2 regions of the Peribacillus sp. FSL K6-5616 genome follow, and region 1 is predicted to be linked to the other one. Evidence: a T-box and tRNA genes for the amino acid it is inferred to sense, from the RefSeq annotation. Region 1 holds a T-box; the other holds one or more tRNA genes.
The links. The T-box of region 1 lies ahead of argS (arginine--tRNA ligase). A T-box ahead of a tRNA ligase gene usually reads a tRNA of that ligase, here a tRNA-Arg.
Positions count from the first base shown of each region.

Region 2: it encodes a tRNA-Arg, which carries the amino acid that the T-box ahead of argS (arginine--tRNA ligase) is inferred to sense. The anticodon was not compared.

Region 1 is NZ_JBBOYT010000001.1:4,054,700-4,062,350, reverse strand. It holds gene MHB45_RS19650 (DMT family transporter) at 1-803, shown strand, start outside; gene MHB45_RS19645 (LysM peptidoglycan-binding domain-containing protein) at 828-2,237, opposite strand; gene MHB45_RS19640 (DinB family protein) at 2,508-3,017, shown strand; gene MHB45_RS19635 (fatty acid desaturase) at 3,286-4,317, shown strand; gene MHB45_RS19630 (response regulator transcription factor) at 4,411-4,953, shown strand; T-box leader at 5,021-5,239, shown strand; gene argS (arginine--tRNA ligase) at 5,280-6,953, shown strand; gene MHB45_RS19620 (DUF4179 domain-containing protein) at 7,038-7,460, opposite strand.
Region 2 is NZ_JBBOYT010000001.1:5,140,812-5,148,462, reverse strand. It holds rRNA gene MHB45_RS25060 (16S ribosomal RNA) at 1-1,250, opposite strand, end outside; tRNA gene MHB45_RS25055 (tRNA-Ala) at 1,409-1,484, opposite strand; tRNA gene MHB45_RS25050 (tRNA-Pro) at 1,494-1,570, opposite strand; tRNA gene MHB45_RS25045 (tRNA-Arg) at 1,580-1,656, opposite strand; tRNA gene MHB45_RS25040 (tRNA-Leu) at 1,666-1,754, opposite strand; tRNA gene MHB45_RS25035 (tRNA-Gly) at 1,767-1,841, opposite strand; tRNA gene MHB45_RS25030 (tRNA-Leu) at 1,847-1,928, opposite strand; tRNA gene MHB45_RS25025 (tRNA-Lys) at 1,938-2,013, opposite strand; tRNA gene MHB45_RS25020 (tRNA-Thr) at 2,056-2,131, opposite strand; tRNA gene MHB45_RS25015 (tRNA-Val) at 2,143-2,218, opposite strand; rRNA gene rrf (5S ribosomal RNA) at 2,229-2,344, opposite strand; rRNA gene MHB45_RS25005 (23S ribosomal RNA) at 2,409-5,341, opposite strand; rRNA gene MHB45_RS25000 (16S ribosomal RNA) at 5,518-7,068, opposite strand; gene lysS (lysine--tRNA ligase) at 7,492-7,651, opposite strand, start outside.

The DNA.
Region 1 (7,651 bases):
AATTGGTTTTTGTTCGCTGCATTTGTGCTGCCGTATTCTTATGTGCAGCCTGGATGATTACCGGACATTTCAAGAACGAAATATGGAATGGCAGGGAGGTAATGCTGATCATTTTCTGCGCGGTGGCCAACTTGTTAAACTGGATATTCCTCTTTAAATCTTTTGAGCTGATATCGGTGACAATCGCCATTTCGCTTTATCATTTAGCGCCGATCCTTGTACTCATTATAGGGAGCCTCATTTTTAGGGAGAAAATGAATGTATTCTCCATCTTGGCCATTTCCCTTTGCTTCATTGGCACATTACTCATTATGGGAACAGATGGATTTCGATCATCTTCTCCTGAATGGGAGGGCATTGTGTATGGAATCATTGCTGCCTTCTTCTATGCGGCAACCATGCTTTTAGGAAAGAGCATTACAAAGACGAGTGTATATGCGACCACATTTCTGCAAATGTTCATTGGATTTCTATTACTGATTCCTTTTGTCGATTATTCCGTATATACAACGTTAAAATCTTCCGAATGGTTTTATACGGTGCTTACCGGCATCATCCATACAGGCGTCGTGTATTTGCTGTTTTTTAATAGTATTCGCCATTTGCCTACAAATGTAGTATCTTTCATGATTTTTGTCGATCCGGCAGTTGCCATCCTTTTGGATATTCTGCTTTCAGGATTTAAACCGGACGGTATTCAAATTCTGGGTATTTCCTTGATATTTATTGGGGTGGTCTATTCACTTAAGACGACTGGACCCACTGAAAATGATGTCATGCAGAAAAGGCCGCACACAATGTGAGGCCTTTTCCCTTTATGCATGTACCTATTGATTAAAATGATAGACATCCCAAATGTCAGGGGTTTCTGATCCAATGTACCAAGCAGCTGCACCGCCTAGATGATTTTGTTTAACCAGGTCAATACGGAGCTTCATCGATTTCTTATCTTCTATCCAAATTTGATGCTTTTTCCCTTTGGAAGTGTACACCACGTAATTTTGTTGCGTCTGTTTATCCCATACCTTTTTAAGTTTTTGAGTTGAAATGATTTTGTTGACCTCAGCCATGGTACGGTCATGACTTTTCACTTTTTTGGTCGACAAATCGGTTTCCCATTCTCTCGTATAAAATGGTACAGCCAATATGATCTTGTGAGCTGGTACTTCTTTCATTAAAAGCTTGGTTCCTTCTTTGATCCAAGGTAACGAGGAAACGGACCCGGCTACCGGGCTCCCTCCCCAATGCTCGTCATAACCCATTATGATTATATGGTCCGCTATTTTGCCAAGTGCTTTCCTATCTAGGCTTTTTGACCAATAAGGGTCTTCGTTTTCTCGGGTGACATCCACAGACACTTTAATTCCATGCGGTTTTAGTGCCTTTTTTAGTTCGCCGATGAAAAGTACAAAGTCCTTCTTATTTTTTGGGTCGATGTTTTCGAAATCCACATTTATTCCATCACTTTTCGTTTTAACAAGTGAATCGCGTAAAGCTGAAACTAATTTTTGGCGCTTTTTTGTATTGCCTAGTACAGAACCAGTTAATACAGGGTCAAATTTATTCCCGATAAGCTGCCAAACTTGTTTTCCTTGTTTATGGGCAGCTTGGATGTATTTTGTATCTACAGAAACGGAAACGTAATTACCGGTATCCGTCAGCGTATAAGAACGGGGAGATACTACATTCAAATTGGGGTGTTTAAGTTGCTGGGTATAGCTTTCTTTCGATCCATTATGCTTCCAGCCCATGACGATACGATTTTGCGTCTTTTTTTGAAGCTGGGATTTCTTTATCCAGCCCTTTTTTCCGCCAAGCAATTGAACCTGGTAGTAATAATCCGGAACCTTCAATTTTTGGCCCACTTTAAGGGTAACCGTGTGTAAGTTATTTAATTTCGTCAAATCACTTGTTGTTACCTTGTATTTATTAGAGATCTTCCACAATGTATCGCCCGATACAACCTTATGGATCTTATATTTCTGGGGGATCTTCAGGTTTTGGCCAACAGTTATTTCGGAAGAGGTTAATTTATTTACTTTTTGCAGCTCACTTACTGAAACACCATATTGATTTGCTATTTTCCATAGTGTGTTTCCAGACTTCACTTTATGAATGACGGGCCCCGCGGAATCCCCAACGGAAGTAGAAATGATGGGAAACTCTTCTCCCTTCTTTAAGGTCTTTAATAGAGTGGAACCTAATTTAGGAGAACTAAAAACTTTTGTATTGTCCAATTTAACAGAACCTATGGATTGGGTTTTACTTGATGAATGACCACTGGTTGGAAAGAGACACATACAAAGAAGGCTTAACATAATAAAACATCCAAAGAATTTTTTCACAATGATTTTATTCCCCTTTGTAAAATTTAACTTTACTAGTTTACTATGGAGAATAGCCATATAAATAGAGGTACATTGTGGAAAGGCATTACTAACCTTCGTGTGGGACGAATTATTCCGTATGAAGGGCAATTGATTTGTAAATAGAAGGGGAGAGTTTATATGTCAAATTTTTCATTACAGTTTTATGATTTCAACATTTGGGCAAATAATCAGATTTTCAACCGTTTAAAAGAGCTTCCAAAGGATGTTTACCATCAGGAAGTTCAAAGTGTGTTTTCATCGATATCGAGTGTGATGGCCCATGTGTATCTTTCCGATCTGGGGTGGGCGGAGGTTTTTTCCGGTAAAAGCATGAAACATGCATTGGAGCTGGCTGAACAACTGAAGGAACAAATGGAGTCAAAGGAATTAGAGGAAATGGAGGCCATGTTTATTGAGTTGTCCGAGCGGTACAAATCGCTGCTTGGCCAAAAAGAAAATATACATAAACCTCTTATAATTGAGAATCCAGCTGGAGGACAAATGAAAACAAGTGCAGCCGAATTGGTACCGCATGTCGTGAATCATGGAACCTATCATCGCGGCAATATCACGGCCATGTTGCGCCAAATGGGGTATGCCTCAACTTCGACGGATTATGGTCTTTATTTATTTTTAAAAGGGGAGTAACGGGCCTTCATTTGCTTACTGATGGGACTGTAAGCATTGACAGTCCTGTTCTTAAAGTAAGGCCGCCTGTTATTTTGAAGATAACGAAATCCTATATATGTGTACAGGTTAACCGGTTCTTCCTGGTTGGCCTTTTTTACGTTTGTCACTGGAAATGACTTGTACATGACATTTGTCATCTTCTAGTCATGACACCTGGTACTAATAAAATCAGGTTGGATTCTTTATACTATGGATAACGACAAATAAAAGGAAGTGCAATTGAAATATGAGCTTGCAAAATACGAAATCCCTGAGAAAACAAATTGCTCCTTTTGAACAATCAACGACAAAGCAAAGTATATGGCAGATCATCAATACCCTGGGGCCGTTCATCATTCTATGGTACCTAGCATATATAAGTCTTTCCGTTTCTTATTGGTTAGCCTTAATCCCAGCTGTGTTTGCTGCAGGATTCTTGACGAGAATATTCATCATTTTTCATGATTGTACGCATCATTCATTTTTCAAAGACCGCCGTGCGAATAGAATAGTCGGTACGATCATGGGTGTTTTGACTTTATTCCCGTTTGATCAATGGGGACATGAGCATTCTGTGCATCACGCAACAAGCGGTAATTTGGATAAGCGGGGTACAGGTGATATTTGGACCCTTACGGTAGATGAGTATTTGGCTGCACCGTTTAAACTTCGTTTTGCTTATCGTTTTTATCGTAATCCATTGGTCATGTTTGGTTTGGGGCCGATTTATGTTTTCCTTCTTAAAAATAGATTTAACCGTAAAGGCGCTAGAAAGAAGGAAAAAAATAATACGTATTTGACGAATGTATTAATCGTCGTTTTTGCGGCATTGCTTTGCCTGGCAGTCGGCTGGCAGTCGTTCCTTCTGGTACAAGGTTCCATTTTCATGATTTCTGGTTCAATCGGCATTTGGCTGTTTTACGTCCAGCACACATTCGAGGACTCTTATTTTGAAGAAAATGAAGAGTGGGAATATGTATTGGCAGCAGTGGAGGGAAGTTCTTTTTATAAGCTTCCAAAACTGATGCAGTTCCTTACTGGTAATATCGGTTACCATCATGTTCATCATTTAAGTCCAAGGGTGCCTAACTATAAATTGGAAATGGCACATAATAATACGCAGCCTTTAGAGAACGTTCCGACGATCACTCTTGCAACAAGCTTGCGCTCACTCCGTTTCCGTTTATGGGATGAGGAATCCAAGAATTTCGTCAGTTTCAAGGACATAAAGTATTTAACGAAAAAAAGTGTTCCCACTCAAGTGAAATCTGAACTGTAACGTTCATGTATCATTCCAGACTCCCTTAATAATCCTCGGATTTGGGGAGTCTTTGCTTCATATAAGGAACTCGATAAAGGAGAGAACTTAAAAATGATTCGAATTGTCATTGCAGAGAATCAGCAAATGCTGTTAGAGGCAATAAGTTCTCTACTCAATCTTGAAGAAGATATAGAAATTGTCGGGCAAGCCAGTAATGGAGAAGAAGCGATGGCTCTTGTAAACCAATTACGGCCTGATGTGTGTATCATGGATATGGAGATGCCTGTAATGAGCGGACTTGAGGCAGCAGAAGCATTAAGGTCATTTGAATGCAAAGTGGTCATTTTAACGACATTTCGAAGGACTGGTTATTTTCAACTCGCATTAAAGGCTGATGTAAGTGGTTATTTATTGAAGGATAACCCGGGTGAAGAGTTAGCCTGCTCGATTCGCTGCATAATGGATGGCAAGCGAATATACTCCCCAGAGCTTATTGATGGGCCTTCCAGCCATAATGGCCGGGAAATGGGAGTGTTAGGGCTGTTAGCCGATGGTCCATCCAATATTGAGCCGTCCAATCAAAGCGGCACAATTGGGACAGTAAGAAAATATTTTTCGAACATCAAGGATAAAATGAAGTTACCGGCTGGTTAGGATTTGTTTCTTAAATTCTGTTGACACGTTTTTTTAAATTGTGTACGATGGATTAAATTATAATATTGAAAATTCTGTGATGAAGAGAGTAGTTCATTTTGAAATGGAAAGCGAGTTAGGGATGGTGGGAGCCTAATGCAGGTCGGATGAATGAAGCGCACTTTGGAGAAATTTCTTGAAACGTTCAGTAGGGAATATCGGGGAGTCACCTCGTTAACAATGGAAAGTGGCCGCAATTTGTGGCAACTAGAGTGGTACCACGGGAATTCATGCTCTCGTCTCTTATTTAGAGGCGGGGGCTTTTTTGTTTAGGAGGGAAAATGTCGATGAATAAACCAATTGCAGAATTGATTTCAACTGCTTTGAACAATGAAATGCCAGCAAGTGAAATAGAAAAATTAATGGAAAAGCCGAAAATGATGGAGTTAGGTGATGTCGCCTTTCCGTGCTTTACTCTTGCGAAAAAATTCAAAAAATCGCCTCAGGTGATTGCGTCGGAAATAGCCCAACAATTAAACAGTACGTTGATTCAAGAAGTGAACGTAGTGGGAGGTTATCTGAATATCTTCGTCAATCAACAGATGGTGACGGAAAATGTGCTGCAAACGATATTAAGGGAAAAGGATCAGTATGGTTCGATGCAGACTGGAAAGGGAAATGTCGTGATTGATTATTCCTCCCCGAATATTGCCAAGCCTTTTTCCATGGGGCACTTACGCTCTACGGTCATAGGGAATGCACTGGCCAACATTGCCGAAAAAAATGGCTACAATGCCGTGCGTATCAATCATTTAGGAGATTGGGGCACGCAATTCGGTAAGTTGATTGTCGCGTATAAGCTGTGGGGGGACAAAGAGGCAATCGAAGCTTCGCCGATTGGGGAATTATTGAAAATCTATGTGAAGTTCCATGAAAGGGCAGAAACCGATGAATCATTGAATGAACAAGCACGCGTAAGCTTCAAGTCGCTTGAAGACGGGGACGAGGAAGCACTGGCATTGTGGAAATGGTTCAGGGATGCGTCTTTAAAAGAATTCGAGACGATTTATGATTTATTGGGCATCCGTTTTGATTCCTATGCCGGCGAAGCATTTTACAATGATAAAATGGATGCGGTTGTCGGGGAACTAAAAGAAAAAGGCCTGCTTGCCCTTTCAGATGGTGCCTATGTCGTGCAATTGGAAGATATGCCGCCGTGTTTGATTACGAAAACGGATGGTGCGACACTTTATGCCACACGTGATTTAGCTGCAGCCATGTATCGTAAAAAACAGTATGAGGCAAAGAAAACATTTTATGTGGTCGGAAACGAACAATCCCTGCACTTTATACAACTCTTTAACGTCATTGAAAAAATGGGGTATGAGTGGTCAAAAGACTTACAGCACGTAGCATTTGGCATGATGCTAAAAGACGGTAAGAAAATGTCGACCCGTAAAGGGAAAGTCGTGCTGCTTGCGGATGTATTGGCAGAGGCGATCGAAACTGCGAAGCGCAATATTGAAGAAAAAAATCAAGCGCTTGAACAGAAAGAACTGGTTGCAAGACAAGTCGGTGTCGGAGCGGTAATCTTTAATGATTTAAAAAATAACCGTATGAACGATATTGATTTTTCATTAGAGCAAATGATGAACTTTGAGGGAGAAACAGGTCCATATGTACAGTACACATATGCGCGAATTTCCTCCTTGCTTGAAAAAGGTGATTTTAAAGAGCAGGCCATCCAATATGATGCTTTAGGCGAATATGCGTGGCCAGTCATCCAGCTGCTGGAGCAATACCCGATCATTGTCCAAAAATCATTTGAACAAGCCGATCCATCACAAATCGCGAAATTCAGCTTGCATGTATCGCGTGCATTCAATAAGTATTATGCACATTCAAAAATCCTAGTGGAAGATGAATGGAAACAAATGAAGCTCTCATTCGCTTTTTCCGTTGCGATCGTATTAAAGGATGCGCTAAGTTTATTGGGAATTTCAGCGCCGAATAAAATGTAATGCATGTCTAAAAGGAGCCATTTTGATCTTTTCAAAATGGCTCCATAATTTATCAGATAAATCCTGGCATGAACGTAAGCTCTTTTATTTTAGAAGAAAGGTATCTGTCATGGGCTGTCCTTTTTTCTCCCATGTAATATGCAACTTGTACACATGCTCTTTTTTTGGAGGATCTCCCAAATAAAAATCCGTTGATAATGGATTTAATTTTGTAATAGAGCCATCTTCACTTTTTCCTTCTGTAAATCCCTTATGTTCCACTAATGTTTTTCCATTATCAGTAAAGCTTACTTCTTTTATCTTGACCTTGCCACCAGACTTTTGTTGAACATGTCCAATCCATCCGCCAACTGTTTCATCAGAGTTTTTTTTATAATTTGCTTTCCACATACCATTATCAGATGTGCCCCCAATTGCAATACTGGAATAATACATATAACCTCCGATAGCAACACCCATACATATAGCTACAACAAGTAACCATTTTGAATATTTATTTTTCATCAAAAAAAGCCTTCCCCTCTCTGTAACTGTTTATATTATACAATTTTGTTAATGTATTTTAATATGGGGAAATGAAGGAGGCGGGCTGTCAGCTTGGTATTTGAAGTTGGCGTCGATCCATGGGCTATCCATTTTCAGCGGAGAAAAAGAATTTGAATAAAATGGATTGACATTCATTGGTAATGTGTTAATAT
Region 2 (7,651 bases), 1.1 Mb from region 1:
CCATTGTAGCACGTGTGTAGCCCAGGTCATAAGGGGCATGATGATTTGACGTCATCCCCACCTTCCTCCGGTTTGTCACCGGCAGTCACCTTAGAGTGCCCAACTGAATGCTGGCAACTAAGATCAAGGGTTGCGCTCGTTGCGGGACTTAACCCAACATCTCACGACACGAGCTGACGACAACCATGCACCACCTGTCACTCTGTCCCCCGAAGGGGAAAGCCCTATCTCTAGGGTTGTCAGAGGATGTCAAGACCTGGTAAGGTTCTTCGCGTTGCTTCGAATTAAACCACATGCTCCACCGCTTGTGCGGGCCCCCGTCAATTCCTTTGAGTTTCAGCCTTGCGGCCGTACTCCCCAGGCGGAGTGCTTAATGCGTTAGCTGCAGCACTAAAGGGCGGAAACCCTCTAACACTTAGCACTCATCGTTTACGGCGTGGACTACCAGGGTATCTAATCCTGTTTGCTCCCCACGCTTTCGCGCCTCAGTGTCAGTTACAGACCAGAAAGTCGCCTTCGCCACTGGTGTTCCTCCAAATCTCTACGCATTTCACCGCTACACTTGGAATTCCACTTTCCTCTTCTGCACTCAAGTTCCCCAGTTTCCAATGACCCTCCACGGTTGAGCCGTGGGCTTTCACATCAGACTTAAGGAACCACCTGCGCGCGCTTTACGCCCAATAATTCCGGACAACGCTTGCCACCTACGTATTACCGCGGCTGCTGGCACGTAGTTAGCCGTGGCTTTCTGGTTAGGTACCGTCAAGGTACCAGCAGTTACTCTGGTACTTGTTCTTCCCTAACAACAGAACTTTACGACCCGAAGGCCTTCTTCGTTCACGCGGCGTTGCTCCGTCAGACTTTCGTCCATTGCGGAAGATTCCCTACTGCTGCCTCCCGTAGGAGTCTGGGCCGTGTCTCAGTCCCAGTGTGGCCGATCACCCTCTCAGGTCGGCTACGCATCGTCGCCTTGGTGAGCCATTACCTCACCAACTAGCTAATGCGCCGCGGGCCCATCTATAAGTGACAGCGTAAACCGTCTTTCCATCTTCTCTCATGCGAGAAAAGAACGTATCCGGTATTAGCTCCGGTTTCCCGAAGTTATCCCAGTCTTATAGGCAGGTTGCCCACGTGTTACTCACCCGTCCGCCGCTAATCTCAGGGAGCAAGCTCCCATCGATTCGCTCGACTTGCATGTATTAGGCACGCCGCCAGCGTTCGTCCTGAGCCAGGATCAAACTCTCCGAAGAAATGTTTGACTTGCTCATTTGCTTTTTTGATAGTGTGTGCTCACTTAAAATTTAACGTTGGCGCTTTGTTTTGTTCAGTTTTCAAAGAGCAATTTGACTCTTCTTAAAGAATCAACTTTCATATCATAACAAACCCAAATCGGCTTGTCAAGTTTTTTTGGTGGAGCCTAGCGGGATCGAACCGCTGACCTCCTGCGTGCAAGGCAGGCGCTCTCCCAGCTGAGCTAAGGCCCCAAAAAATAATGGTCGGGAAGACAGGATTCGAACCTGCGACCCCTTGGTCCCAAACCAAGTGCTCTACCAAGCTGAGCTACTTCCCGAAAAAAACATGGTGCGCCCGGCGGGAGTCGAACCTACAACCTTCTGATTCGTAGTCAGATGCTCTATCCAATTGAGCTACGGGCGCATATTAAGATGGTGCCGAGGACCGGAATCGAACCGGTACGGTAGTCACCTACCGCAGGATTTTAAGTCCTGTGCGTCTGCCAGTTCCGCCACCCCGGCATAAATAAATAGTGGAGCGGAAGACGGGATTCGAACCCGCGACCCCAACCTTGGCAAGGTTGTATTCTACCACTGAACTACTTCCGCGAACATGCGGGTGAAGGGACTTGAACCCCCACGCCTTGCGGCGCCAGATCCTAAGTCTGGTGCGTCTGCCAATTCCGCCACACCCGCATAATAAAATGGTGAGCCATGAAGGATTCGAACCTTCGACCCTCTGATTAAAAGTCAGATGCTCTACCAACTGAGCTAATGGCTCATATAAACTATTTATATATGCTATATCAAGCTTGTATGAAAATGGTGCCGGCAAGAGGACTTGAACCCCCAACCTACTGATTACAAGTCAGTTGCTCTACCAGTTGAGCTACACCGGCAAGTGTAAAAATGGTGGAGGATGACGGGATCGAACCGCCGACCCTCTGCTTGTAAGGCAGATGCTCTCCCAGCTGAGCTAATCCTCCATATATAACTGCTTGGCGGCGTCCTACTCTCACAGGGGGAAACCCCCAACTACCATCGGCGCTGAAGAGCTTAACTGCCGTGTTCGGAATGGGAACGGGTGTGACCTCTTCGCTATCGCCACCAAACATAAAAGGAACGTTGTTCCTTCAAAACTAGATAATAAGAAGGTATTTCATTTTTTAAAAAGCGTTGGTTAAGTCCTCGATCTATTAGTATCAGTCAGCTCCACATGTCACCATGCTTCCACCTCTGACCTATCAACCTGATCATCTTTCAGGGATCTTACTAGCTTGCGCCATGGGAAATCTCATCTTGAGGGGGGCTTCATGCTTAGATGCTTTCAGCACTTATCCCGTCCGCACGTAGCTACCCAGCTATGCCTTTGGCAAGACAACTGGTACACCAGCGGTGCGTCCATCCCGGTCCTCTCGTACTAAGGACAGCTCCTCTCAAATTTCCTGCGCCCGCGACGGATAGGGACCGAACTGTCTCACGACGTTCTGAACCCAGCTCGCGTACCGCTTTAATGGGCGAACAGCCCAACCCTTGGGACCGACTACAGCCCCAGGATGCGATGAGCCGACATCGAGGTGCCAAACCTCCCCGTCGATGTGGACTCTTGGGGGAGATAAGCCTGTTATCCCCGGGGTAGCTTTTATCCGTTGAGCGATGGCCCTTCCATGCGGAACCACCGGATCACTAAGCCCGACTTTCGTCCCTGCTCGACTTGTAGGTCTCGCAGTCAAGCTCCCTTGTGCCTTTACACTCTACGAATGATTTCCAACCATTCTGAGGGAACCTTTGGGCGCCTCCGTTACTCTTTAGGAGGCGACCGCCCCAGTCAAACTGCCCACCTGACACTGTCTCCCACCCCGATAAGGGGCGCGGGTTAGAATTTCAATACAGCCAGGGTAGTATCCCACCAACGCCTCCACCGAAGCTGGCGCTCCGGCTTCTCAGGCTCCTACCTATCCTGTACAAGCTGTACCAAAATTCAATATCAGGCTGCAGTAAAGCTCCACGGGGTCTTTCCGTCCTGTCGCGGGTAACCTGCATCTTCACAGGTACTATAATTTCACCGAGTCTCTCGTTGAGACAGTGCCCAGATCGTTACACCTTTCGTGCGGGTCGGAACTTACCCGACAAGGAATTTCGCTACCTTAGGACCGTTATAGTTACGGCCGCCGTTTACTGGGGCTTCGGTTCAAAGCTTCGCTTGCGCTAACCTCTCCCCTTAACCTTCCAGCACCGGGCAGGTGTCAGCCCCTATACTTCGCCTTGCGGCTTCGCAGAGACCTGTGTTTTTGCTAAACAGTCGCCTGGGCCTATTCACTGCGGCTTTTCTGGGCTATTCACCCTAAAAAGCACCCCTTCTCCCGAAGTTACGGGGTCATTTTGCCGAGTTCCTTAACGAGAGTTCTCTCGCACACCTTAGGATTCTCTCCTCGCCTACCTGTGTCGGTTTGCGGTACGGGCACCTTACATCTCACTAGAGGCTTTTCTTGGCAGCGTGGAATCAGGAACTTCGGTACTATATTTCCCTCGCCATCACAGCTCCGCCTTAATGGAAACGGGATTTGCCTCGTTTCCGGCCTAACTGCTTGGACGCGCATATCCAACAGCGCGCTTACCCTATCCTTCTGCGTCCCCCCATCGTTCAAACGATGTATAGGTGGTACAGGAATATCAACCTGTTGTCCATCGCCTACGCCTTTCGGCCTCGGCTTAGGTCCCGACTAACCCTGAGCGGACGAGCCTTCCTCAGGAAACCTTAGGCATTCGGTGGAAGGGATTCTCACCCTTCTTTCGCTACTCATACCGGCATTCTCACTTCTAAGCGCTCCACCAGTCCTTCCGGTCTGACTTCAACGCCCTTAGAACGCTCTCCTACCATCGACACCATACGGTGTCAATCCACAGCTTCGGTGATACGTTTAGCCCCGGTACATTTTCGGCGCGGAGTCACTCGACCAGTGAGCTATTACGCACTCTTTAAATGGTGGCTGCTTCTAAGCCAACATCCTGGTTGTCTAAGCAACTCCACATCCTTTTCCACTTAACGTATACTTTGGGACCTTAGCTGGTGGTCTGGGCTGTTTCCCTTTCGACTACGGATCTTATCACTCGCAGTCTGACTCCCAAGAATAAGTATTTGGCATTCGGAGTTTGACTGAATTCGGTAACCCGTTGGGGGCCCCTAGTCCAATCAGTGCTCTACCTCCAATACTCTCATCTTGAGGCTAGCCCTAAAGCTATTTCGGAGAGAACCAGCTATCTCCAGGTTCGATTGGAATTTCTCCGCTACCCACACCTCATCCCCGCACTTTTCAACGTGCGTGGGTTCGGGCCTCCATTCAGTGTTACCTGAACTTCACCCTGGACATGGGTAGATCACCTGGTTTCGGGTCTACGACCTCATACTCATTCGCCCTATTCAGACTCGCTTTCGCTGCGGCTCCGTCTCATCAACTTAACCTCGCATGAAATCGTAACTCGCCGGTTCATTCTACAAAAGGCACGCCATTACCCATTAACGGGCTTTGACTACTTGTAGGCACACGGTTTCAGGATCTATTTCACTCCCCTTCCGGGGTGCTTTTCACCTTTCCCTCACGGTACTGGTTCACTATCGGTCACTAGGGAGTATTTAGCCTTGGGAGATGGTCCTCCCTGCTTCCGACGGGATTTCTCGTGTCCCGCCGTACTCAGGATCCACTCAGGAGGGAACGAAGTTTCAACTACAGGGTTTTTACCTTCTTCGACGGACCTTTCCAGGTCGCTTCATTTACCCCGTTCCTTTGTAACTCCATGTTGAGTGTCCTACAACCCCAAGAGGCAAGCCTCTTGGTTTGGGCTAATTCCGTTTCGCTCGCCGCTACTCAGGAAATCGCGTTTGCTTTCTCTTCCTCCGGGTACTTAGATGTTTCAGTTCCCCGGGTCTGCCTTCAGTACCCTATGTATTCAGGTAAAGATACTGTTCCATTACGAACAGTGGGTTTCCCCATTCGGAAATCTCCGGATCAAAGCTTACTTACAGCTCCCCGAAGCATATCGGTGTTAGTCCCGTCCTTCATCGGCTCCTAGTGCCAAGGCATCCACCGTGCGCCCTTTCTAACTTAACCGTTAAAAAAGATCTTACAGATGCTTTGAAAAAAATTAATTGCCTTCTATCTATTATCTAGTTTTCAAGGAACAAAGCAGAAAGAATCCATCACATCGTGATGACTGTCTTTCCTATTTGAATGAATTACTCATTCAAAACTGAACAAAACAAAAGCGCTCTCGTAATTATCCTTAGAAAGGAGGTGATCCAGCCGCACCTTCCGATACGGCTACCTTGTTACGACTTCACCCCAATCATCTGTCCCACCTTAGGCGGCTGGCTCCATGAAGGTTACCTCACCGACTTCGGGTGTTACAAACTCTCGTGGTGTGACGGGCGGTGTGTACAAGGCCCGGGAACGTATTCACCGCGGCATGCTGATCCGCGATTACTAGCGATTCCGGCTTCATGCAGGCGAGTTGCAGCCTGCAATCCGAACTGAGAATGGCTTTATGGGATTCGCTTACCTTCGCAGGTTTGCAGCCCTTTGTACCATCCATTGTAGCACGTGTGTAGCCCAGGTCATAAGGGGCATGATGATTTGACGTCATCCCCACCTTCCTCCGGTTTGTCACCGGCAGTCACCTTAGAGTGCCCAACTGAATGCTGGCAACTAAGATCAAGGGTTGCGCTCGTTGCGGGACTTAACCCAACATCTCACGACACGAGCTGACGACAACCATGCACCACCTGTCACTCTGTCCCCCGAAGGGGAAAGCCCTATCTCTAGGGTTGTCAGAGGATGTCAAGACCTGGTAAGGTTCTTCGCGTTGCTTCGAATTAAACCACATGCTCCACCGCTTGTGCGGGCCCCCGTCAATTCCTTTGAGTTTCAGCCTTGCGGCCGTACTCCCCAGGCGGAGTGCTTAATGCGTTAGCTGCAGCACTAAAGGGCGGAAACCCTCTAACACTTAGCACTCATCGTTTACGGCGTGGACTACCAGGGTATCTAATCCTGTTTGCTCCCCACGCTTTCGCGCCTCAGTGTCAGTTACAGACCAGAAAGTCGCCTTCGCCACTGGTGTTCCTCCAAATCTCTACGCATTTCACCGCTACACTTGGAATTCCACTTTCCTCTTCTGCACTCAAGTTCCCCAGTTTCCAATGACCCTCCACGGTTGAGCCGTGGGCTTTCACATCAGACTTAAGGAACCACCTGCGCGCGCTTTACGCCCAATAATTCCGGACAACGCTTGCCACCTACGTATTACCGCGGCTGCTGGCACGTAGTTAGCCGTGGCTTTCTGGTTAGGTACCGTCAAGGTACCAGCAGTTACTCTGGTACTTGTTCTTCCCTAACAACAGAACTTTACGACCCGAAGGCCTTCTTCGTTCACGCGGCGTTGCTCCGTCAGACTTTCGTCCATTGCGGAAGATTCCCTACTGCTGCCTCCCGTAGGAGTCTGGGCCGTGTCTCAGTCCCAGTGTGGCCGATCACCCTCTCAGGTCGGCTACGCATCGTCGCCTTGGTGAGCCATTACCTCACCAACTAGCTAATGCGCCGCGGGCCCATCTATAAGTGACAGCGTAAACCGTCTTTCCATCTTCTCTCATGCGAGAAAAGAACGTATCCGGTATTAGCTCCGGTTTCCCGAAGTTATCCCAGTCTTATAGGCAGGTTGCCCACGTGTTACTCACCCGTCCGCCGCTAATCTCAGGGAGCAAGCTCCCATCGATTCGCTCGACTTGCATGTATTAGGCACGCCGCCAGCGTTCGTCCTGAGCCAGGATCAAACTCTCCGAAGAAATGTTTGACTTGCTCATTTGCTTTTTTGATAGTGTGTGCTCACTTAAAATTTAACGTTGGCGCTTTGTTTTGTTCAGTTTTCAAAGAGCAATGTCTTTCGGAACAGCTTACTTATAATAACATTCCCTTTACTCTGAGTCAACAACTTTTTTAAAAACTTTTTAAAGTTTGTAATCTGTTTGCAACTCGTTCGTAACGACAGATATAAATATAACACCATTACGTTAACTGTGCAATACCTTTTATAAAGTTTTTTGAGATAATGTTGTTTTTCTTTCAAACCCTAGAATTCGTACTATATAAAAGATATGAAATTATAATTAAAAAACAAAAACCGAATTGGACTTACCAGGATCAGAGGTTGCCCCCAATGATCCCAGCCATCCGAATTCGGCATGCAATCAAAACTCATTTTACTTATATTAGCGATGTCTCATTAAAGGGAATAGCAGGACGTCACGTATGGAAGGAGAATTGGTCAATAGCATAACCAAACGGTCAACGCCAATTCCGAGTCCGCCAGTAGGCGGCATTCCGTACTCTAACGCCTCCAGGAAATCTTCATCCATTTCATGAGCTTCA